4 regions of the Pseudoalteromonas sp. AWH4_217 genome follow, and region 2 is predicted to be linked to each of the others. Evidence: predicted binding sites of a transcription regulator. Region 2 holds the regulator's gene; each other region holds the start of a gene.
The links. Region 2 encodes sigma-54, which starts transcription at its own class of promoters, with help from an activator protein. Its sites were predicted from a motif close to GTTGGCACGNNNNTNGNNT; they were not measured.
Positions count from the first base shown of each region.

Region 1: a site for sigma-54 is predicted at 1,216-1,234, ahead of flgJ (flagellar assembly peptidoglycan hydrolase FlgJ). Genes of this name have one in related genera too.
Region 3: a site for sigma-54 is predicted at 1,808-1,826, ahead of ACXAH1_RS10500 (LruC domain-containing protein). Genes of this name have one in related genera too.
Region 4: a site for sigma-54 is predicted at 1,277-1,295, ahead of ACXAH1_RS15165 (DUF3192 domain-containing protein). Genes of this name have one in related genera too.

Region 1 is NZ_JBSWYM010000004.1:357,621-362,749, forward strand. Features, by position in the region: gene flgK (flagellar hook-associated protein FlgK) at 1-212, opposite strand, end outside; gene flgJ (flagellar assembly peptidoglycan hydrolase FlgJ) at 214-1,179, opposite strand; gene ACXAH1_RS06820 (flagellar basal body P-ring protein FlgI) at 1,284-2,378, opposite strand; gene flgH (flagellar basal body L-ring protein FlgH) at 2,390-3,079, opposite strand; gene flgG (flagellar basal-body rod protein FlgG) at 3,095-3,883, opposite strand; gene ACXAH1_RS06835 (flagellar basal body rod protein FlgF) at 3,902-4,666, opposite strand; gene flgE (flagellar hook protein FlgE) at 4,781-5,129, opposite strand, start outside.
Region 2 is NZ_JBSWYM010000002.1:28,165-33,293, forward strand. Features, by position in the region: gene mgtE (magnesium transporter) at 1-1,181, opposite strand, end outside; gene ACXAH1_RS01880 (HPr family phosphocarrier protein) at 1,362-1,640, opposite strand; gene rapZ (RNase adapter RapZ) at 1,637-2,482, opposite strand; gene ACXAH1_RS01890 (PTS sugar transporter subunit IIA) at 2,495-2,950, opposite strand; gene hpf (ribosome hibernation promoting factor) at 2,953-3,240, opposite strand; gene ACXAH1_RS01900 (RNA polymerase factor sigma-54) at 3,266-4,774, opposite strand; gene lptB (LPS export ABC transporter ATP-binding protein) at 4,819-5,129, opposite strand, start outside.
Region 3 is NZ_JBSWYM010000007.1:145,362-150,490, forward strand. Features, by position in the region: gene ACXAH1_RS10490 (WecB/TagA/CpsF family glycosyltransferase) at 1-678, opposite strand, end outside; gene ACXAH1_RS10495 (hypothetical protein) at 845-1,594, opposite strand; gene ACXAH1_RS10500 (LruC domain-containing protein) at 1,875-3,497, shown strand; gene ACXAH1_RS10505 (hypothetical protein) at 3,510-4,112, shown strand; gene ACXAH1_RS10510 (sigma-54-dependent transcriptional regulator) at 4,262-5,129, shown strand, end outside.
Region 4 is NZ_JBSWYM010000011.1:127,385-132,513, forward strand. Features, by position in the region: gene ACXAH1_RS15160 (GGDEF domain-containing response regulator) at 1-826, shown strand, start outside; gene ACXAH1_RS15165 (DUF3192 domain-containing protein) at 868-1,230, opposite strand; gene ACXAH1_RS15170 (D-2-hydroxyacid dehydrogenase) at 1,966-2,913, opposite strand; gene zntR (Zn(2+)-responsive transcriptional regulator) at 3,052-3,465, shown strand; gene ACXAH1_RS15180 (SO_0444 family Cu/Zn efflux transporter) at 3,452-4,672, shown strand; gene ACXAH1_RS15185 (lysophospholipid acyltransferase family protein) at 4,806-5,129, shown strand, end outside.

The DNA.
Region 1 (5,129 bases), on a different contig from region 2:
AAATCTCGATTGAGCTGTTTCTGGGCAAACTCATTGAGCAAACGTACCGTTTCACCACGGCCTACCTGATTGTTAATCATGGTAGTATGCTCTGTCCGCTCGCGAACGTAGCCTTTGGTATTCAGGTTTGCGATATTTTTACTGGTGGTCTGAAGCAGCTCAGAGCTGGCTCTGACTCCCGACGTACCAATATTCATAAGATTAAAGGACATCTTAATTTACTCCCTGATGCACTGACGCTGACAACATGGACTGAAACTCTCCTCTGCCCAACACACGTTTAATTTTCTCTGCATAATTTGGATCTGTTGCGTATCCGGCCTGTTGCAGTGCATCCAGATATTGCTCCGGATTGTCTGTCTTATTCAAGGCGTCCTGATACCTGGGATTTGACTGCAGGAAATCGACATAGTCATTGATGCTATCTTTGAGCGAATCATAGGCTCTGAAGTTAGCTTGTTTTTTCACCGGCAAACCTTGTTCAAACTCCAGTGTCATTTTACTGGCGCTGTCACCCTGCCACCGCTTATCTGCTTTGATGTTAAAAAGGTTGAAGCTGCTTTCTCCATCCTGGCGCGCGATAATGTGTTTGCCCCACCCAGTTTCCAGCGCAGCCTGTGCAACCATGACTGCTGGATTAAGCCCAATCTTCTCTGCCGCAGATTTGGCATAGCCCCACAACTGGCTAACGAAAGACTCAGGATCATCAAAGCGCACTTCACCGTCCGCCTTTTCCCGGACCTCAGTTGGCTCATCCTGAATTGGTTTATTAGCTTCACCATTAGCTATTCGGTCACTCTGTAACTCTGCGCCGGTACGCAGCACCGAACCTGGCATGTACCCGTCGCGATTCGGTGACAATTGCTGCACAATAAGATCAGCAAGACCCAGACTGCCCTCGCTCGAAAGCTGCATAGACATCTGTTGATCATGCATATCACGATAGAATTTGACGCTGCTCGAGTTGAATGGGCTATCTTTGTCTTCCAGCACTTCATTCGCCTTACGCATGCTGGACAACATCATTTGCGTGAAAATAGATTCGAATTGCTGAGCCGCTTTGCGCAACGCTTCCTCAGAGGCATCGGCATCTCCGGTACTTTTCAGCGCGTCCTGTCTTAACGAGTTCAAATCGGTTAAGTCATAGAAACTTTGGTTGCGAGTCGGATCAGTATTCATTGCTCAAAATCACATCAATATACATAACCAATTACAATGCAATTATTGAGCCAATAAAAAAAGCCCCGTGAAACGGGGCTAACTGTTTGATTATAAAAGAAGCGTTAAATGACGACTAATTGACCATGTATCGCGCCAGCTTCTTTTAGCGCTTCCAGTATCGCCATCAAATCGCCAGGCGCGGCGCCGACTGCATTGATAGCTCGCACCAAATCATCCAGGCTTGAACCAGGGTCAAATACGAAGGCACGAGAATCATCTTGGTCAACATCGACAATGCTTTGACGCGTAACAACCGTTTCTCCCTCAGACAAAGGCTGTGGCTGAGATACGTTCACCTGCTCTGCAATGGTCACGGTCAAACCGCCATGAGTGATGGCCGCTGGCTGCAGTTTCACTTCTTTACCAATGACGATAGTACCGGTACGCGAGTTAACGATAATCTTGGCGGAAGTATCTGCTGGGGTGAACTCTAAATTCTCCAGGGTCGATAAATAAGCAACACGTTGTGATGGATCGCGCGGTGCTATAACACGTACAGATGCCGCATCCATAGCCTGCGCACTTTGCGGGCCAACAAGATCATTAATGGTGTCCGCCAGACGTTTCGCCGTAGTGAAATCTGGACGGTTTAGATTAAAAGTGATGTGGTCGCCCTGCGTAAACGGACTTCTGACTGCACGCTCAACGGTCCCGCCATTTGGAATTCGTCCTACCGTTGGCGTATTGATGACCACGCGGCTCCCGTCTAACCCCTCTGCACCCAGGCCTCCTACAATCATACTGCCCTGAGCAATGGCATAGACATTACCATCAACCCCTTTAAGAAAAGTCTGTAACAACGTTCCGCCGCGCAAGCTCCCTGCACTACCTATGGAGGACACGGTAACGTCAATTGTTTGACCAGGCTTTACAAACGCCGGTAGCTCAGCATGGACGGCGACCGCCGCGACATTTTTAATTTTAGGCTTGAGGTTGGCAGGCATGGTAATACCGAAGCTATTCAGCATGCCTTTAAAGCTTTGTTCGGTAAAGCGCGTTTGTTCACCTGTTCCCGGCAGACCCACGACCAGACCATAGCCAACCAGCTGGTTTGAACGTACGCCCTCAACCATAGTCACATCTTTGATCCGCTCTGCATGTACAAACTGGCTTGTAACAAGTGACACGGCCAGAACAAGCATGTTGAATAATCTCATCGTCTTTTACCTCAAAATGGCATGATGGCGCTCATGAAGAACTTAGTCAGCCAGCCAGCACTTTGTACTTCCTGGGTATCGCCTTTACCTGAATACTGAATACGCGCGTTGGCGATGCGATTTGACTCTACCGTATTATCAGCATTGACATCTTGCGGCCTGACCAGGCCCTCAAGGCGGATAAATTCCTCACCTGTATTCAGAGTTAGCCACTTTTCACCTCGGATCACTAAGTTACCATTGGGTAAAACCCGCATCACATTGACAGAAATATTACCTATCAGACTATTTGACTGGTTGGCCTGCGCGTCACCTTGAAAGGACGAGTTTGAGCCAGCATCCAACTGAATACTTTTGCTTCCCCAGTTGACTGCTGCGCCCCCTAATCCCAATATAGGATCGATATCAACTTCGCTGTCTTTATCCAGCTTGGAGTTCGCGGCTTTTGACGCCTGAGTTGATTCTCGCAACACCACCGTGATGATATCTCCGGTGCGAAGCGCCTTTTTATCCGAGTACAAATCGTTGGCATAAGCATTGAACAGTGAACCTGTTGGTACGACTGGCGCCGCTTCAGCTTCTGGATACATGGGGGCGTAGTAAGGATCGTCCCGCTTAACATCTTTATTCTGCGTTGTTGTACAACCACTCAGTGCTATACAGCCTGCCGCTATCAGGCCAAGTGTAGTTAACTTGTCCATACTACCCCCAATCAATTAAAGCTGTTGATTAATGTAACTAAGCATCTCATCGACCGACTTGATCACTTTAGAGTTCATTTCGTAAACTCGCTGTGTTTCTATCAGATTGACCAGTTCTTCAGTTACGTTAACGTTAGATGTTTCCAGTGCCCCCTGCACAATTGAGCCAAGACCTTCAACGCCTGGGTTGCCTTGTACCGGCGCACCACTAACCGCCGTTTCGGTGTAAAGGTTTTGGCCAATCGGCTCAAGGCCAGACGGATTGATGAAGTCGCTAATCACTAGCTGGCCAATAACTGTATTAGCCGCTTCCCCCTGAATACTGACAGACACTTCCCCATCCTGAGAGATGGTGATGGAATTGGCATTATCCGGCACATTCATTTCCGGCTGTAGCGGGAAACCTGCACCAGAGGTCACGATACGACCTTCTTCATCGGTGGTGAACTGGCCATTACGCGTGTATGCGATTGTGCCGTCTGGCATCTGAATTTCAAAGAATCCTGGTCCCTGAACCATCCAGTCCAGTGAGTTCTCTGTGCTCAGCATATTGCCTTGCGAAAAGTTCTTCTGGTTGGCAACCACCTTTGCACCGGCACCTAGCATCAAACCTGATGGCAGTTCAGTATCCTGAGAGGAGCGCCCACCAGGTTGGTTAATATTCTGATAGAGTAAGTCTTCAAATATCGCGCGGCTCTTTTTGTAGCCAACCGTGCTAGCATTCGCCAGGTTATTTGAAATAACTGATATATCAGTCTGCTGGGCATCTAAGCCGGTTTTACTGATCCATAATGCTGGGTTCATAATCTTTACCTCACTCTCTTAAACGATACGCAGGAGCGAAGTGTGTCGCTCATCAATTTCTTCAGCTGTTTTCATCAGTTTCATCTGCATTTCAAACTGGCGCTGAAGGTTTACCATATCCACCATCTCGTGAACTGGGTTTACATTAGACATTTCCAGATAGCCACTCATAACCTTGGCGGTAGGGGATATTTCACAAAATCCACACACCCCATCTTCCAGTAGCTCTTCTTTTGGTCTGAACAAACCGTCATTGCCTTTTTCAAGTTTGCTATTGTCTGCGCTGATAATCTTTAACCGGTCGACCACTTCCAAAAAGTTGGCCGGCGCTCCCTGGGGCCTGACCTGAATGGAACCATCGTCACTGAACACCACCTTTTCTACCGGTAAAGGTAAAATGATGGGACCACCTTCGCCAATAATTTGACGACCATGGCTGGTGACCAATGCACCATCAGAGGTGATATTCAGCGTGCCAACTTTGGTATAAGCTTCTTCACCTGCAGCATCCACCACACTGATCCAGGACTTTTCATCAACCGCGATATCAAGATCACGCCCCGTTTCAGTGATAGCCCCGCCCGTCATCATAGTCCCCGGACGCTCCTGCATAGCAAACACGCGGGTAGGAAGCCCTTCACCAAAAGCCTGCATAGAGCGGGCCTGTGCAAAGTCTGCCTTAAATCCGGTGGTATTGGCGTTGGCCAGGTTGTTCGCTTTCAGCCCGACACCAACCAGGTTTTGTTTGGCACCAGACATGGCGACATACAGCATTTTATCCATGGGAACGACCTAAAATTGTTCAATCTATACTGATTAAAGCAATATAAATGCCAACATGATCGTCAAGAAAATGAAAAGGCCGCATTGAGCGGCCTTGAGAGGTGATGAAGGTGATTATCGGATCTGCAGAATGTTCTGCTGAAGTGTTGAGTTCACTTCCAGTGCCCGGGAGTTTGCCTGGAAATTTCGCTGTGCACTGATCAGGTCAACCAATTCGTTAGTCAGGTTAACATTCGACTGCTCGAGTGCTGAGGAGTTGATGGTTCCCAGCGTACCTGACCCTGGCTCACCTGCAATAGGCTCACCTGATGTTAAACTCTTTTTCCACCCTGTGTTGCCTACTTGCTGTAAGCCTTGCGAGTTTGAGAAGCGAACCATCGCAACCTGGCCCAGATAGGTAGAGTCACCATTACTGTAAGAAGCGACAATTTTACCATCAGAGCCAATATCAATACCTGCAAGT
Region 2 (5,129 bases):
ATCACGCCACCGAGTACAAAATCCCATTGCCACAGCGCAATCACGCCTGCTATGAGCAGTGACCATAGCAGGCCATTTAATGCGCCAATGGCCAATTCTTTTCCGAGCAGAAAGCGTTGGTTAGTAGCATTTACATGGCCAAGTGCAATACCCCGAATAACCAGGGTCAGTGTCTGACTACCTGCAACCCCACCCATACTTGGCACTATGCCATTTAAGACAGCCAGGATCGGTAAAATATCTAAGGTGCCTTCAAAAAAGCTGGCAACAAAAGCGGCCATCAGTGCAGTAAGCAGGTTAATCCCTAACCAGATGGAGCGGCGCCGGCTACTTTTCCACACTGGTGCAAAGGTATCTTCCTCGTCATCAAGACCAGCCATACTCATCAGGCTGTGCTCTGCATCTTCACGAATGACATCAACGATGTCATCGATGGTGATACGGCCCAGCAGATGTGCGTTATCGTCGACGACCGGGGCTGAGATCCAGTTGTGGCGCTCAAACAACTGAGCGACATCGCTTTCATCCATGGAAATGGGAATGGTCTCACGCTCATCATTCATAAGCTCCTTGACGAGCTTATCAGGCTGGCTGGTGAGTAACATACTGATAGAAAGGGAACCCAAAAAGCAATTGTCTTTGTCAACAACGTACAGGTCATCCGTACCAGCAGGCAGGTCACCTTTAAGGCGCAAGTAACGCAAGACAACATCCAAAGATACATCCGGGCGAATGGTCACCGTATCTGTGTTCATCAGAGCGCCGGCGGAGTGCTCTACATAAGACAGTGCCTGTGTCGCTCGGGCTCTGTCTTGCGAGTCCATAGCACCGATAACATCCTGATAAACAGGGTCTGGCAGGCTTCTCAGGACCTCACCCAGGTCGTCATCGTCCATGTCCTCGGTTGCCGCAGCAATGAGCTCAGGCTCCATCTTGGCGATGATGCTGAGTCGTACGTCTTCTGACAGCTCCTCTAGCACGTCACCCTGAATATCCGGGTCAACCAACTGCCAAAGCAGAGTTCTGACCTTATGCGGAGAGGACTCAAGGAGTAATGCGGTGTCACAGGGCGGAATTTCGGCTAATGTGCGCCTGACTTGAACAAACTGACCACTGTTGAGGGCATTGGTAACTTGCTGTAATAGCTCCAGTGTGTAGTCTTGTTCAAAAACTTCAGGCATAGGCGTCCCAGATTGGATAGTCGACAATTAAGCTTGTCATGATTGTAAAGCGCGCTGATTATAGGCTTATGATAATTATAGCTGTTTTAATATCAATTAGTATAACTAAAAAGCAGCATTAAGTGATGCAAATAGCCTTGCTATAGTACAGCTGGTGGCTACGTAACAAGGGGAAGGGAGCTACTCGGATTCGTTAAATTTGTCGTCTATCAGATTACCAATTGCACTTAAAGCTTGCTCGGCATCAGGCCCTTCACATATGACTTTGACTTCCTTACCTTGACTGCTTTCCAGCAGCAGTAGCGCCAACACGCTGTCGCCCTCAGCCGCTTTGTCTCCCTGAAATAGCATGATATTGGCGTCAAACTGAGCGGAAAGCTCAGCCAGAACACTGGCTGCACGGGCATGCAGGCCCAATTTATTTTGGATCAAAAAGGTATCTTCAAAGCGTTGTGTCATTTTTCTTGTTCGCGGTGATGGATTTTCACGTTGCTATGTGTGCGGGCAAAGCGTTCACCCAACGTTTGAGCCAGGTAAACAGAGCGATGCTGACCGCCAGTACAACCAATCGAAATCGTCAGGTAACTGCGGTTGTTACGCTCAAGGTGTGGTAGCCAGGTTTGCACAAAAGTTTGTATTTGCCAGGTGAACTTTTGCACCAGACTATGGCTTGCTAGATAGTCAATGACAGGCTTATCTAGCCCAGTCAAAGGCTTAAGCTCTGGCTCCCAGTGAGGGTTAGGGAGAAAGCGGGCATCAAAAACATAATCAGCTTCTTTTGGGATACCATGCTTAAAACCAAATGATTCGAACGTAATAATTAATTGCTTGTCTTTTTTACCCAGTATCTTCTCACGGATCTGCTCTGCGAGCTGATGAATGCTCATGTCCGTTGTATCGATTGTAATATTAGCGCGACGGATCAATGGATCCAGCAGCTCTTTTTCTTTTTTGATCGCTTTGTCCAGCGATAGATCCGCTAACGACAGAGGGTGCAGACGGCGTGTTTCGGAGAAGCGGCGGATCAGGATTTGATCTTCACTATCCAGGTAAAAAATATTCGGCTCAGCAAATCCTGGTAAATACTCCAGAATATCGTCGAGTTCTTGCTGATCTTTTGGCAGGTTGCGCACATCAATACTGACGGCAATTTTATCGTAGCTGTCGGATACACTGCGCACTAACGCGGGCAGAAGGTTAACAGGGATATTATCGGCGCAGTAGTAACCAAGGTCTTCCAGTACACGCAAAGCGACCGATTTTCCCGAGCCAGAACGACCACTGACAATAATTAGCTGCACAAAAACTCTCCGTTAGTTGTCAAACTCTTCAATTATCGAGAATAACTCCTGATCATCGTGAGCTTGTCTGATACGTTTACAAAACACCTTGTTTTTAAGTTTATCAGCGATTGTTGCCAAGGTCTGCAAATGTTGTTGATTTTCTCCTTCAGGTACGATGAGTGCCACAAAAATGTCGACGGGTTGATTGTCGATGGCGTCAAAAGCAATACCTTGTTGATTAACGAGGAGCATAGCGACGACTTTATCGATCCCCGGAAGGCGGCCGTGGGGGAGTGCAATCCCTTTGCCGATACCTGTACTGCCAAGTTTTTCTCTACTGAGAAGTGAATCCAGAATTTCATGGGCATTGCTGTCTGGCAGCTGACTATGTGCCAACTCGCTGATGTATTCTAAAATACGTTTTTTGCTATTAAAAAGGACCGCAGCTTTGCTGCAGTCCTGTGAAATCAATGAGCTTAGTTTCATGATTAGTGTCGAGTTAGCTTCTCTTTGTGCTTGATCACCTGACGATCAAGCTTATCGATGAGTCCGTCTATTGCGGCATACATATCCCGGTGTTCGGTCGAGGCGAAAATCTCCCCTCCGTTCACATGTAATGTGGCTTCTGCTTTTTGGATGAGCTTTTCGACATCTAGGATTACATGCACATTGTTGATGTGATCAAAGTGCCTTTCTAGCTTCGCAAACTTGTTTGTTACATAGTCTCTTAACGAATCGGTGATTTCTACATGTCGACCAGTTAAATTTAGTTGCATAAGCATTTTCCTTCTGTAGTTACGTCTAAATCAAGCTTTTACGCTGATTCGACGGTGGGATAGCCAAAGACTCTCGGTATTTGGCAATTGTACGTCTAGCCACTTTGATCCCTTGATCTGCCAATACATCCGCGATTTTGCTGTCACTTAATGGCTTAGCTGTATTTTCTGCGGCAATTAGCTTTTTGATCAATGCTCTGATTGCAGTCGAAGAGCATTCTCCTCCGTTTTCAGTGCTGACATGGCTTGAGAAGAAATACTTCAACTCATAAATACCGCGAGGCGTGTGCATATACTTTTGCGTTGTTACACGTGAAATTGTGGACTCATGCATGTCGACCATTTCGGCCACATCATTGAGTACCATAGGTTTCATCGCCTCGGGGCCATGTTCAAAGAATGCCTGTTGTTGTTGCACAATGCAATTGGTAACTTTCAATAAAGTTTCATTGCGGCTTTCGAGACTTTTAATAAACCATTTTGCCTCTTGCAAGTGCGAGCGGATAAACTGACTGTCGGTGCTCGACTTGACTGAACGGGACATAGCGGCATAGTGATCGTTTACTCTTATCTTCGGCATAGAGTCCGGGTTGAGTTCAACAACCCAGCGGCCTTTCACTTTTTTCACCGAGACATCCGGTATCACATAGTCTGCTTCTTCTTGCACTATACTGGCGGCAGGCTTGGGGTTAAGGCTGTGGATCAGGGTCATGACTTCTTTAAGCTCAGCTTCTTTGAGCTTAGTCTTTTTCATCAAAGTTCGGTAGTCACGACTTGCGAGTAGATCGATATGTTCCGTCAGAATCTCTTTGGTTTGGGTTAACCACGGAGTGGCTGGATCAAACTGATTGAGCTGGATACACAAACATTCCTGCAAGCTGCGGGCTGCAATACCAACGGGATCAAATAATTGAACACGTTTCAGTACGGCTTCGACTTCATCCAATTCGATTTGTTCGTCGTCATTGTCCTGATTCATACTCTCAACAATGTCTTCGCAGCTGATAGTCAATAAACCAGCGTCGTCAACGGCTTCGACGATTGCCAGAGCAATGGCTCTGTCAGTTGGGCTAAAGGGAGTGAGCTCCAGTTGCCACATCATGTATTCTTGCAGCGTCTCAGAGGTTTTTCCCTGATAGATGGTTTCATCTTCTGGCATAGGGCCAGAGCTGCTTGCCGGGGCGGCACTGATGTACTCATCCCAGGTGACGTCCATTGCCAGATCGTCACTGACGGTGTCTTTGTTTAATGCAGCGTCGCTGTCTTGCTCATAGTCACTGACAGCCGAGTCCTCAAAGCTGTCACTATCATTGGTTGCGTGTTGATCTAACTCAGTATCCGATTTGGACTGTGTTTCATTATCGTGTGATTCAGACTCACCCTCTTCCACTTCCAACAAAGGATTGCTATCAAGCGCTTCTTGGATTTCTTGTTGGAGATCTAGCGTACTCAACTGTAACAGACGAATAGCCTGTTGCAGCTGTGGTGTCATTGTCAGTTGCTGCCCCATGCGCAGCTGTAGCGATTGCCTCATGTATCTCTAACAATCCTTTTTGTTATTTACTTCTAATCTTATAACTATAGCCTGAATTGCTCACCTAGGTAGACATCCCGCACGGTTTGATCGGCCAGAACATGCTCCGGGGTGCCTGCTGCTATCAGTTCACCATGTGACACTATATAAGCTTTCTCACAGACGTCCAGCGTTTCACGCACATTGTGGTCTGTAATCAATACGCCGATACCGCGGTTTTTTAGGTGTTCAATAATTTTCTTTATATCTAACACTGAAATGGGATCAACACCAGCGAAAGGCTCATCCAATAAGATAAATTTTGGATCTGCCGCAAGCGCGCGTGCAATTTCTACCCGACGCCGTTCACCGCCCG
Region 3 (5,129 bases), on a different contig from region 2:
AAGACGGGCATTCGCCGCCGACAAATTAACTGAGTTGACGTTGATGTAATAGGCCGCTCGGCATGCAGACTGTAACGGTTGCTGCTGGGCCCCCTGAACAATCCAGTCGACCGCCGTTTGCATGCGTGTATTACTGAACGGGATGCCAAATAGTTTGCTGTGTGATGGCATGGGTGCAGACTTGCGATACAAGCACAGGCACAGCATCACCTTGATAACCAAACAGGTATCAGCAAGCACACTCTGATCTCTTTGCTGCTGCAGCAACGCTAAAGGCGCTTTAACACTGAGCCCGGTCAAACTATACAGCCACAGGCTGTCGAAAAGGCCTGGTCTGCTGCAGGGGGAATGGAAACGCCTGATCACAGGAATACTCACACCGTCGCGTACTAACGGGTTGCCAACAAAGCGTATCGTGCCACCCAGCACATTTAAAATGGCAGCGCTGCGTTTAAACAGCCCTGCCTGCCAGCAATATAAACGCACTGGCTGCGCGCTGATGTCAATCCAGGTCAGGCGTTTTAGCGGCGCTTTGAACCACAGTAAAGCCAGCACACAATTAACAGAGAACACGGGCAATAATGCTGCAATCAATATCAGGGCAACACAAAAACGCAATGCTTTACGTACTGTGGCCTCGCCTGATTCTGGTGATGATGTAGTGAGATTAAATGACATCGCGTCCTCCGGTGCTTATCTGTTCACGACAAGAATATAGCGAGGACCATGCCAAATTTTAAATGCCTGATTACAAATGAGTTTGTTGGTTTTCAGTGTTTTTTTAAGAAGCAAAAGTGCGTTGCATTTTGGGAATTTTTTTATTTTGAGAAGCGCCGTGCGGCGCTCAGACAGAGGGAAAATAACGCGGATATAGCTGCTGAATTTGCGCCAGAGTTGCAGGAATACGCAGCTGAACTACACCCAGCTTGCCTGCCTGCTGATCAGGTCGGGACAGACTATAGCCCAACAACAGACGTGAACATTTAAAAATAAGAGTGTGGAAACACTTATCCAGCCAGGAGCATTTCAGCGGTCCATAGTTAAAGTGGCGGATGTAGTCAGTCAGCTCTGCGTCATAGGTGTTGTTCCAGCGCCGGTCCAGCTCCGCCACCCCGTCACAGTTGTTGGCATAATGGATCACATGGCCATTTTCACCCCAGCCTATTCCTTGCGACTCAGCCACAGGCTGAGTCATGGCCGCAATCAGGGTGTCGAGCCACTCAATTGCCCGGGCACAGTTGCGCATCAGCATCACCCCGGAATTAAACGCGCCACTGTAGCCTCTTGCCAGGTGTAAAAAGGTGTCTTCGTCGTATAATGTTTCTAGTGCTGGGCACGTCGTCTGAATACAGGCATCAGCATCCACAAACAGGACCTGTTTATAGCCAGAAAGCAGTGCGGCCTTGAGCAAGAATAATTTGAGCCAGCAGCACTCCGCCCCCAGCCTGTTAAACCAGGGACGTGTAACCACCACATAGTCGTACCCCATACGCCTGGCGTAGCGGCGCTGGCTGTTTAGATAACGTCGGTAACGCCACTGGTAACCATTCAGGGCAACACTAAACACCAAAGTGTGTGATCGATTAACGCTCATACTCACCTCCTTTATCGTTTTCCCTGCTCAAGCAAGTATTGCACCGATCGCAAAAAACAGCACATTAAACACAATTTCTCACTACTTGCCCGGGTGGCTTTCAAAAATGGCTGGCTATTTTTTGTTTGCAAAGCGCAATGCAGTGCAATTTGCGAAAAAAGCGCTTCCCGTTCAAATCAAAAACATAACCCACTGATTATAGGAGCATTATTTTTTGGCATGCTTCGTGAAATGGTCCTTACAGAATCAATCTACACCCTTTTCATTTGGAGCGACGATTATGAAACGATTTAACCTGCTGTATCCCTTACTGGCCTCAGGGCTTCTCTCTTTCACCGCCGGCGCAGTCCAACAAGTTGATGGTCAGTATGTCTGGCAATTCCAGTCTGGACAGGCGTGGCCCGGTGGCTACAACCAGTCCACGGGTAAGCCAGATTCGCTGATTTACACACGCGACCAGTACAACCCGGCGTTTTTCCAGCGTATCCAAAATGCGCTGCCAGAGGCCAGAGTAAACGAAGCCTTTATCACAGGCGATGAAGGCTCGACCATTCACCTGAGTGAAGACGCCGAGGTATTTGTTACCTTTATTCACGAAGGCGCAGGCTACAAAAACTCTTTTGGCTATTTCACCTTTGATCCGCAAAATCCGCCTCAAACCCCAGAGGAAGTGCAGGAAACCATTGTCTTTCCCAACCTCAGTTATCCGCACCTGACTAACGGCCACCGCGTAAGCATAGGTGAGTTCCCGGCAGGCACCAGTATCGGCTTCTTTATCGCTGCGAACGGCTTTTGGTACTACACCGGCGTAAAACCTTTTAAAACTCCCTACTATTATTCGTTGTCTGACCTTAACCCGGAAAGCGACGAAACCCTGCGCCAGCATTGCGTACTGTTACTGGATGAAGAACAACAGGAAGTGGTAATCGGGTTTGAAGATTTACCACGTACCTGGGGCGATAACGATTTCAACGATGCGGTTTTCAGTGTTAAAAGCTCCCCGGCCTCTGCGATTTCGTCCCTTAACCTGACCGTTATGCCAGAGCAAAACGACAGCGATGCGGATGGCATCGAAGACGAACAGGATGAGTTTCCCAACGACTTTAATCGTGCGTACAGCCAGTACTTTCCCAGCGCACAAGGCGTAACAACACTGGCATTTGAAGATAACTGGCCCGCACGCGGCGACCACGACATGAACGATTTGGTCGTCAAACAACGTATCCGAATGACCTACAATGCCGACAATCAAATCAGCGGCTTTATCATCAACGGCTGGATCACTGCGCGCGGCGCAGCTTATCAGAATGGCTTTGGGCTTCGTCTGATGAACAGCGATCCGGCGCTCGTAAAACAAGCGACCTTGACCATAAATGGCCAAAGCTATGACAAACTTGCTGAAGACGGGCAAAGTAATGCGGTTTTATCGCTGTGGAGTAACGCCCATGTATTCACTAACACAGGTCAATCTGGCCAGTGCCAGCACTTTAATACCGTGATGACCTGTGACTATTTTGAGCCCGTGCCTTACACCTTCGATGTCAGCTTTGAACAAGGTCTGGATACGCTCAGTGTGAATGACTTCGATTTCTTCTTGTACCGCACACAAGACCGTTCTCTGGAAATTCATCTGGCGGATTACCCACCGACAGACAAGTTTGATACCAGTCGCTTTGGCAATGCGGACGACACATCCAGTGCGCAGTCGGGACGCTATTTCAGAACGGCCGAGAACCTGCCATGGGCACTGATGATCAGTAATGACTGGCATTACCCCAGAGAGTATCTCGATGTGATTTGGGCGTATCCCGCTTATGAAACCTGGGTAGAAAGCAACGGCGAACACGCTCAGGACTGGTTTATGACCAACGAACGCACCACCCATACTTTCAGCGCACACTAAGAGGATACGATCATGAATACATTCACTAAACTTTTTACCCTAACGTTTGTTTGTTCCACCCTGAGTGCCTGTGGCGGTGGCGGCGGTGGTGAGGGCGGCACACCAAGTTCCGCAACCTCAAGCAGCAATACGACCAGTACGTCTGCAAGTAACACCAACACAACAGTGTCCACGGACACGACTTCAGACCAGCAGGATACGAGCGTCACACCCGCTGAACCTGCCCTCAGTTACGAGCCTGACCCCAGTTTGCTCGACAGCCAGGCCGAAACCTCCAACGACTTGCATGTGAAAGCGGATTTTAACTTTAGCACCAGTAAGACGGTTACACTGGATCTGAGCGGACAAGACGTTTTAGGTGCAAGTCTGGCAAATAAAATGGTCAAAGTGTATGCCCTGCACGAGGTTGTAGAAAGCTACGAAGACCAGGCTATAGCAGACAAAGCACTACTGGCGACCACCCGCTTCAACAGTGCCGGTCAAATCACCATGACTCTGGACGTTCCGGTTAATTACAAAACACTGCTGATTAGTGTGGACGGCATGCTGCAAGACAACCATTTGCTTAGCGAACTGAGCATGCAAACAACCACAGTGGCACATCAATTCAACTGAGCCGACAAACCATTCCTCGCAAAACCGTCTGCCATTCACCTCTGGCAGGCGGTTTTATTTATCACCATAAACTCCACGGTATAAATGCTTCAATTTGTCTAAGACTGTGTAATACTTCTATTAACACGCATTAACTCTGGCAGGATTACATGGAACCAGTTACTAACATTACCTTGCTGTTTGTCGATGACGAACCCCTTATTCTGCGCTCACTCAAGCGCGCGCTCCAAAATGAGCCCTACACTGTGTTTACCGCGCAAAGTGGAGAAGAAGGCCTGGCCTTGTTAGAACAGCACCCTATCGACGTGGTGGTGTCGGATAAAATGATGCCCAACATGTCAGGCATTGAGTTCCTGGCTCAGGTTGCAGAGCGATTTCCCGATACCATTCGCATGATGCTGACCGCCTTTACTGAAGTGGAAGACCTGATTGACGCCATTAACCAGGGTAAAGTCTGGGGTTACATGCAAAAGCCGTTCGACATGAGTAATATCAAGCTGACCCTCGAACAGGCAATACAGACAAAGATGCTGGTTGCTGAACGTAATATGTTACGTGCCAGCCTGCAGCGCTACCGCAGCTCAATTCGCTCGCAATTTTATCGCTTTGTTGGCGACTCCATTGCCATGCAAATGGTCTATAAGGCCATTGAAAAAGCCGGCCCCAGCCAGGCCAATGTGTTTATCACCGGGCCCAGTGGAACGGGTAAAGAGCTGGCTGCCGATGCCATTCATCGTGCCAGCACCCGCAAAGACAAACCTTTGGTGTGTATTAACTGCGCCGCCATTCCCAGCGAGCTGATGGAATCCGAGATCTTTGGTCATATCAAAGGCGCCTTCTCGGGTGCCGTTACCAATCGGGATGGTGCAGCGACGCAGGCAGATGGCGGTACCCTGTTTCTGGATGAAATTGGTGAGATGGACATGAATTTGCAGGCCAAGATCCTGCGCTTTGTGCAGTCGGGAACCTTCCAGAAAGTCGGCAGCGGCAAAGAAGAAAAGGTCGATGTCCGATTTA
Region 4 (5,129 bases), on a different contig from region 2:
AACTTACTTTGTGACGCTGAGCTCATCTCAGGAGCAGGCGCTGGGGTTACTGAAAACGAATAGTATCGACCTGATCATCATGGACAATCAACAGCTCGGGGGGGAGACAGAACCTTTTCTGCAAGCGTTGAAAGCAAATGCCGACACCGCACAGTTACCTGTTATTGTGATCTCCGCCAGTGCCAGTTTTTTGGATGAAGCAGACAGCCTTCAGCAAGGCGCGGTCGATTACATTACCAAGCCGTTTAACCCTAACATTGTGAAAGCCAGAGTAAAAATCCACCTCAGCAACAAACAGCGAAACGATCAACTGTCCCAGCAAGTTTTAATTGATAGCATGACATCGTTACCTAATCGCCGTGCACTGAATGAAACGTTGTCAACCTACTGGCGACAGTGTGCGTCGGGTGTGCGGCCTTTAGCGGTGTTTGTGTTGGGGGTCGATCATTTTGAACGTTACAACCAGTTATTTGGTCATGTGAGTGGCGATGAATGCCTCTGTAAAATTGCCCAAGTGGTCTCCGGTTTGATAACCAATATGGATGGATTTACAGCGCGACACGATGGCGGGCGTTTTGTTGCGTTGCTCCGTGATATCAGTGAGGTGGAAGTGCTTGAAGTGTCCGAAGCGATTCACAAAGCGGTGGCTGCGTTAGCCATACGACATCCCGCGTCGCCAACTTGCGCACATGTGACAGTGAGTGTGGGTATTTGTTATACCAAAGCCGATTTTTCCAGAGACCACAACGAGCCGTTAGATCAGGCTGCCATGGCGCTTAATGATGCGCGTGAACGCCAGCAAAAAGCAGTATTGAATGTGGTGTAACGGGTTCAGAGTACAAGACTCTGATCCCGTCAGGGCGCTGTTTACAGCAGGTGTGCCAGAGCAGTGTCACCAAAACCGACCAGTTTATTGTTTTTGAAAAGTAAAGGTGTGCACTCATCTTTTGTAACGACACCGTCGGAGTGTTTGCTGTTGGTTGCAAAGTACAGTATCTGATAAACCGTATCATCTTTAGATACCATATCTGTGAACTCAGGGGTACCCAGTTTGTTCAGCACGTGCTGATACTCAGTGCCCATTTTGAGCTGACTTATTTTTTCGCGATTCTGCTTTTGTTCTTTCTTCCAGCCGTGGTGACCGTTATATTCGCCATCTGTGACTGCAACAACACAGCCAGTCAGTGCGGTTGAACTTAATAGCGCAATTGCAATTAGTAATTTTTTCATCGTTATATCCCAGGCTAAGCCGTCTTTATTTTCTTTGAGTTGTACAGAGCAAAGAGTTTGCCAACTTTTAAATGATTATAAATCAAGTGGTTATGTTTTTAGATAAGGAGGTAACTATTATGAAATGCTATATTTTGAATGAATTAACCAATAGTTGGTTAAAAGCACGAACTTATCACCATACTCCATTCCCACATACACAGACTGTCATCCCGCACTCGATGCGGGAACTACCAACAGGCGACTTGATGCCTAAAAAATGCGCCTGAGCTGAATTCAAATAGTTCCCGGCTCAGAGGCCGGGATGACGGAGTGTGGGCACGCCGATTAGGAGCGGTAATAGATAAAGCGCAAGAGAGCCTGACGACTGAATGCTGCCTTGTAAGCAGCAACTCTCGCATCCAACCCCAGTCATCCCGCACTTGATGCAGGAACTTCCAACAGGCGACGTGGTGACTAAAAATACGCTTACGCTGAATTCAAATAGTTCCCGGCTCGCAGGCCGGGATGACGGCGTGTAGGCATGCCGATTAGGAGCAATGATAGACAGAGCTTAAAGGGGCAGGCGACTCAAGAGTGACACCAATAACACCTATTCCCACATACACAGCCTGTCATCCCGCATTGGATACGGGAACTACTTAGAGGTGACTTATGCGTGACACCCATAGTGATTTACATTAATGATGATTTACACCAATGACACCCATTCCTATATAGCCGTACGCCACTGGGTTACACCAGCCGGTTGTGCTCGCGCCCCTGTAAAAAGCTATCAATATTCTCGGCAATACCCTGGATCAGGCGGGTGATCGACTCCTGGCTGGCCCAGGCCGTGTGCGGGGTAAGCAGCAAGTTATCACCCTGATACCGCACCAGTGGGTTATCAGGCGCTGCGGGCTCCACGCTGAGAACATCCACGCCGGCACCGAGTAGCTGCTTAGTGGCAAGCGCATCCGCGAGTGCCTGTTCATTGACAATGCCACCGCGTGCCGTATTCAGTAAGATGGCGTGAGCCGGAAGCAGTGCCAATGTGTCGGCATCGAACAAGTCGCGGGTGGTGTCGGTCAAAGGGCAATGAATAGAGACAATATCGGCACTACGCAGCGCTTGGGTAAATTCAACGCGCTCGGCACGTACCGTTTCTTGCCCAGGGCGCTCTGCAATAACCACATCGGCCCCAAAAGCGCTGGCGACCTTAGCAACCGCCTGGCCAAGGTTACCATAGCCGACTATCACAAAGCGTTTACCCGACAAATCGTGAATTGGGTAGTCCAGACGACAAAACAGTTCGCTGCGTTGCCAGGCACCATTGGCACAATCCTGCGCGTAGCGGTGAATATTACTCATCAGATTGCCAAGCAGTGTAAAAGTGTGCAAAACCACTGAAGGTGTGGAATAGCCAGCCACATTGGTCACCGCGATATTGTGGGCACGTGCAGCCTCCAGGTCGATATTATTGGTGCCGGTTGCGGCCACACAGATCAATCTGAGATTGGGCAGCTGGCTCAGAGTATCGGCATTGAGCACCACCTTGTTGGTCACCACCACCTCAGCGCTCTGTATACGTGACATCAGCTGTTCAGCTGAGGTGGTATCGTACTCGGTGACTGTGCCAAACTCTCTGAGCGGATCCAAGCTAACACCCGCCAGTGTGGCGGCATCTAAAACAACAATATTCATGGTGAGCAAACATTCCTTACTAACAGATGGCGCCGAGTGTATCATTTTTATTGCCAAAGTTTATCTTTGTGCTTGACCTTGAACTCAACTCTAAGGTTTATACTGTGATCAGATTCATAAAGAACGGCAAAACTGACTATGTATAAGATTGGCCATATTGCAAAACAATTGAATGTGTCTACCGACACACTGCGTTATTATGAGCGCCAGGGTCTGTTGCAGGCCAGTGTTCGCAGCCCGGCAGGTTACCGGTTATATGACGATAGCGCGCTTGAGCAGATGCGTTTTATTGTGCGGGCAAAGGCGGTGGGCTTCAGTCTCAAAGATATTCAGGAACTGCTGACCATTAAAATTGATAAACACAATCACAGTTGTGAAGAAGTGAAATCACTGACGTTACAGAAGCTGGCACAAACCCGGCAAAGAATTGAAGAATTACTGAAATTCGAGCGCTCACTGAGCGTGCTGGCCGAGCGTTGCTGTGGCGGCGAAGAAAGTGCTGATGATTGTTCCATTTTAACCGCGTTGGAGGATGTAGATGGCTCTGCTTGATAACTTTTGGCAACTCTTTTTGGTTTCAGCGCCCTGGCTGATGCTGGGCCTGTTACTTGCGGGGTTGCTTAACATATTTATTCCAAAAGATTTCTTACAAAGGCACCTGGGTAAAGAGGGGCTCTGGACGACCATTAAAGCGGCTCTGATAGGTGCGCCTATGCCGTTGTGTTCTTGTGGTGTAATCCCGGCCGCCATCGGGTTGCGTCGTGCCGGTGGGTCCAAAAGTGCCACTACTGCCTTTTTGGTATCGACACCCGAAACCGGGGTGGATTCTATCTCGGTTTCTTACGCACTGCTTGGGCCTTTTATGGCCGTGATCCGGCCTATTGCCGCGGTAGCCAGTGCTATCACCGCCGGTGTGCTGGTTGGCAAAGACGAGCGCAATGCAACGCCGCCCGCCGTAAGCGCCTCAGACAGTGGCTGTTGTGGCAGCTCAGTAAAAAAAGTAGAACCTGAAAAAAGTAGTTGCTGTGCCAGTGAACAAGTCGTTGAACCTGCGCAGTCTGCCAGCTGTTGTGATAGCCAAGCTAAGGTAGAACCGGCATCACACACCAGCTGTTGCGACAGTAAGCCTGAACAAAAGTCCGCCGAGCAGGTTGTATCCTGTTGTGCATCCGCGCAAGCTAAGCCCGGGCTGTGGCAAAAGTTAACGTCCGCCGTGCAATTTAGCTGTAACAAATTGTTAGCCGATACTATGCAATGGCTACTGATTGGTCTATTCTTTGCTGCCTTAGTGCAAACCTATGTTCCCGAAGCCTTTTTAGCACAGTGGGGCAATGGCATCCTGGCCATGATTGTGGTCATTCTGGTCAGTATTCCAATGTACATATGTGCCACAGCATCGACGCCAATCGCTGCGGGATTATTATTGGCGGGCGTCTCTCCTGGTGCTGTGCTGGTCTTTATGCTGGCAGGTCCCGCCACCAACGTTGCTACCATAGGCGTGGTCGCTAAAGAGCTGGGCCGTCGCGCGGTGTTTGCTTATCTGGGGGCAGTCATTGGTGTCGCAATTGTATTCGGGTTTTTGACCGACTGGCTGGTGGCACAGTTTGGCTTTACAGTGGCCCCTATGATGGGGCATGACCATGAAGTCTTACCCTATTGGCTAACGCTGGGGTCAGGCGTGGTATTGGCTCTGCTGATGGCAAGGTTGATGTTGCTGGGTATTAAACAACGCTTTACGCCCACTCAGGCCTCGGCGTAACTGCAGGTGCCTGCATGATGAAACAAGTGATACAGGCGCTTCTGGTCAGACTTGATATTCTTAGCTTCCGATCAGGCTGCACGATAGAATAAGACGTTTTGATGACAACCACCCAATAATAAAGAGTAGTTTAGTGGATAAATACGCAGATATCAGACCTTACAATGACGATGAAGTCCCCGCAGCTTTGCAGCGTTTGCTGGACGATGATCAGTTTATTGATGTGATTGCGGAGCATAACCTGCCCAAATGGCTGGCAGGATGGGATCTGATATCCCGGCCACTGGTGCGCAGCCGGTTGAAGAAAAAGTGGCAGTCTGTCACCAATGTTGAAGCGGTTCAGAATGAAGTGGCCGGTTATCTGTCGATGCTGATTGAGCGTACAACCAGTAAAGTCACCTATTCTGGCCTGGACAAGCTCGAAAAGCAGGGCGCCTACCTGTTTATCTCTAACCAC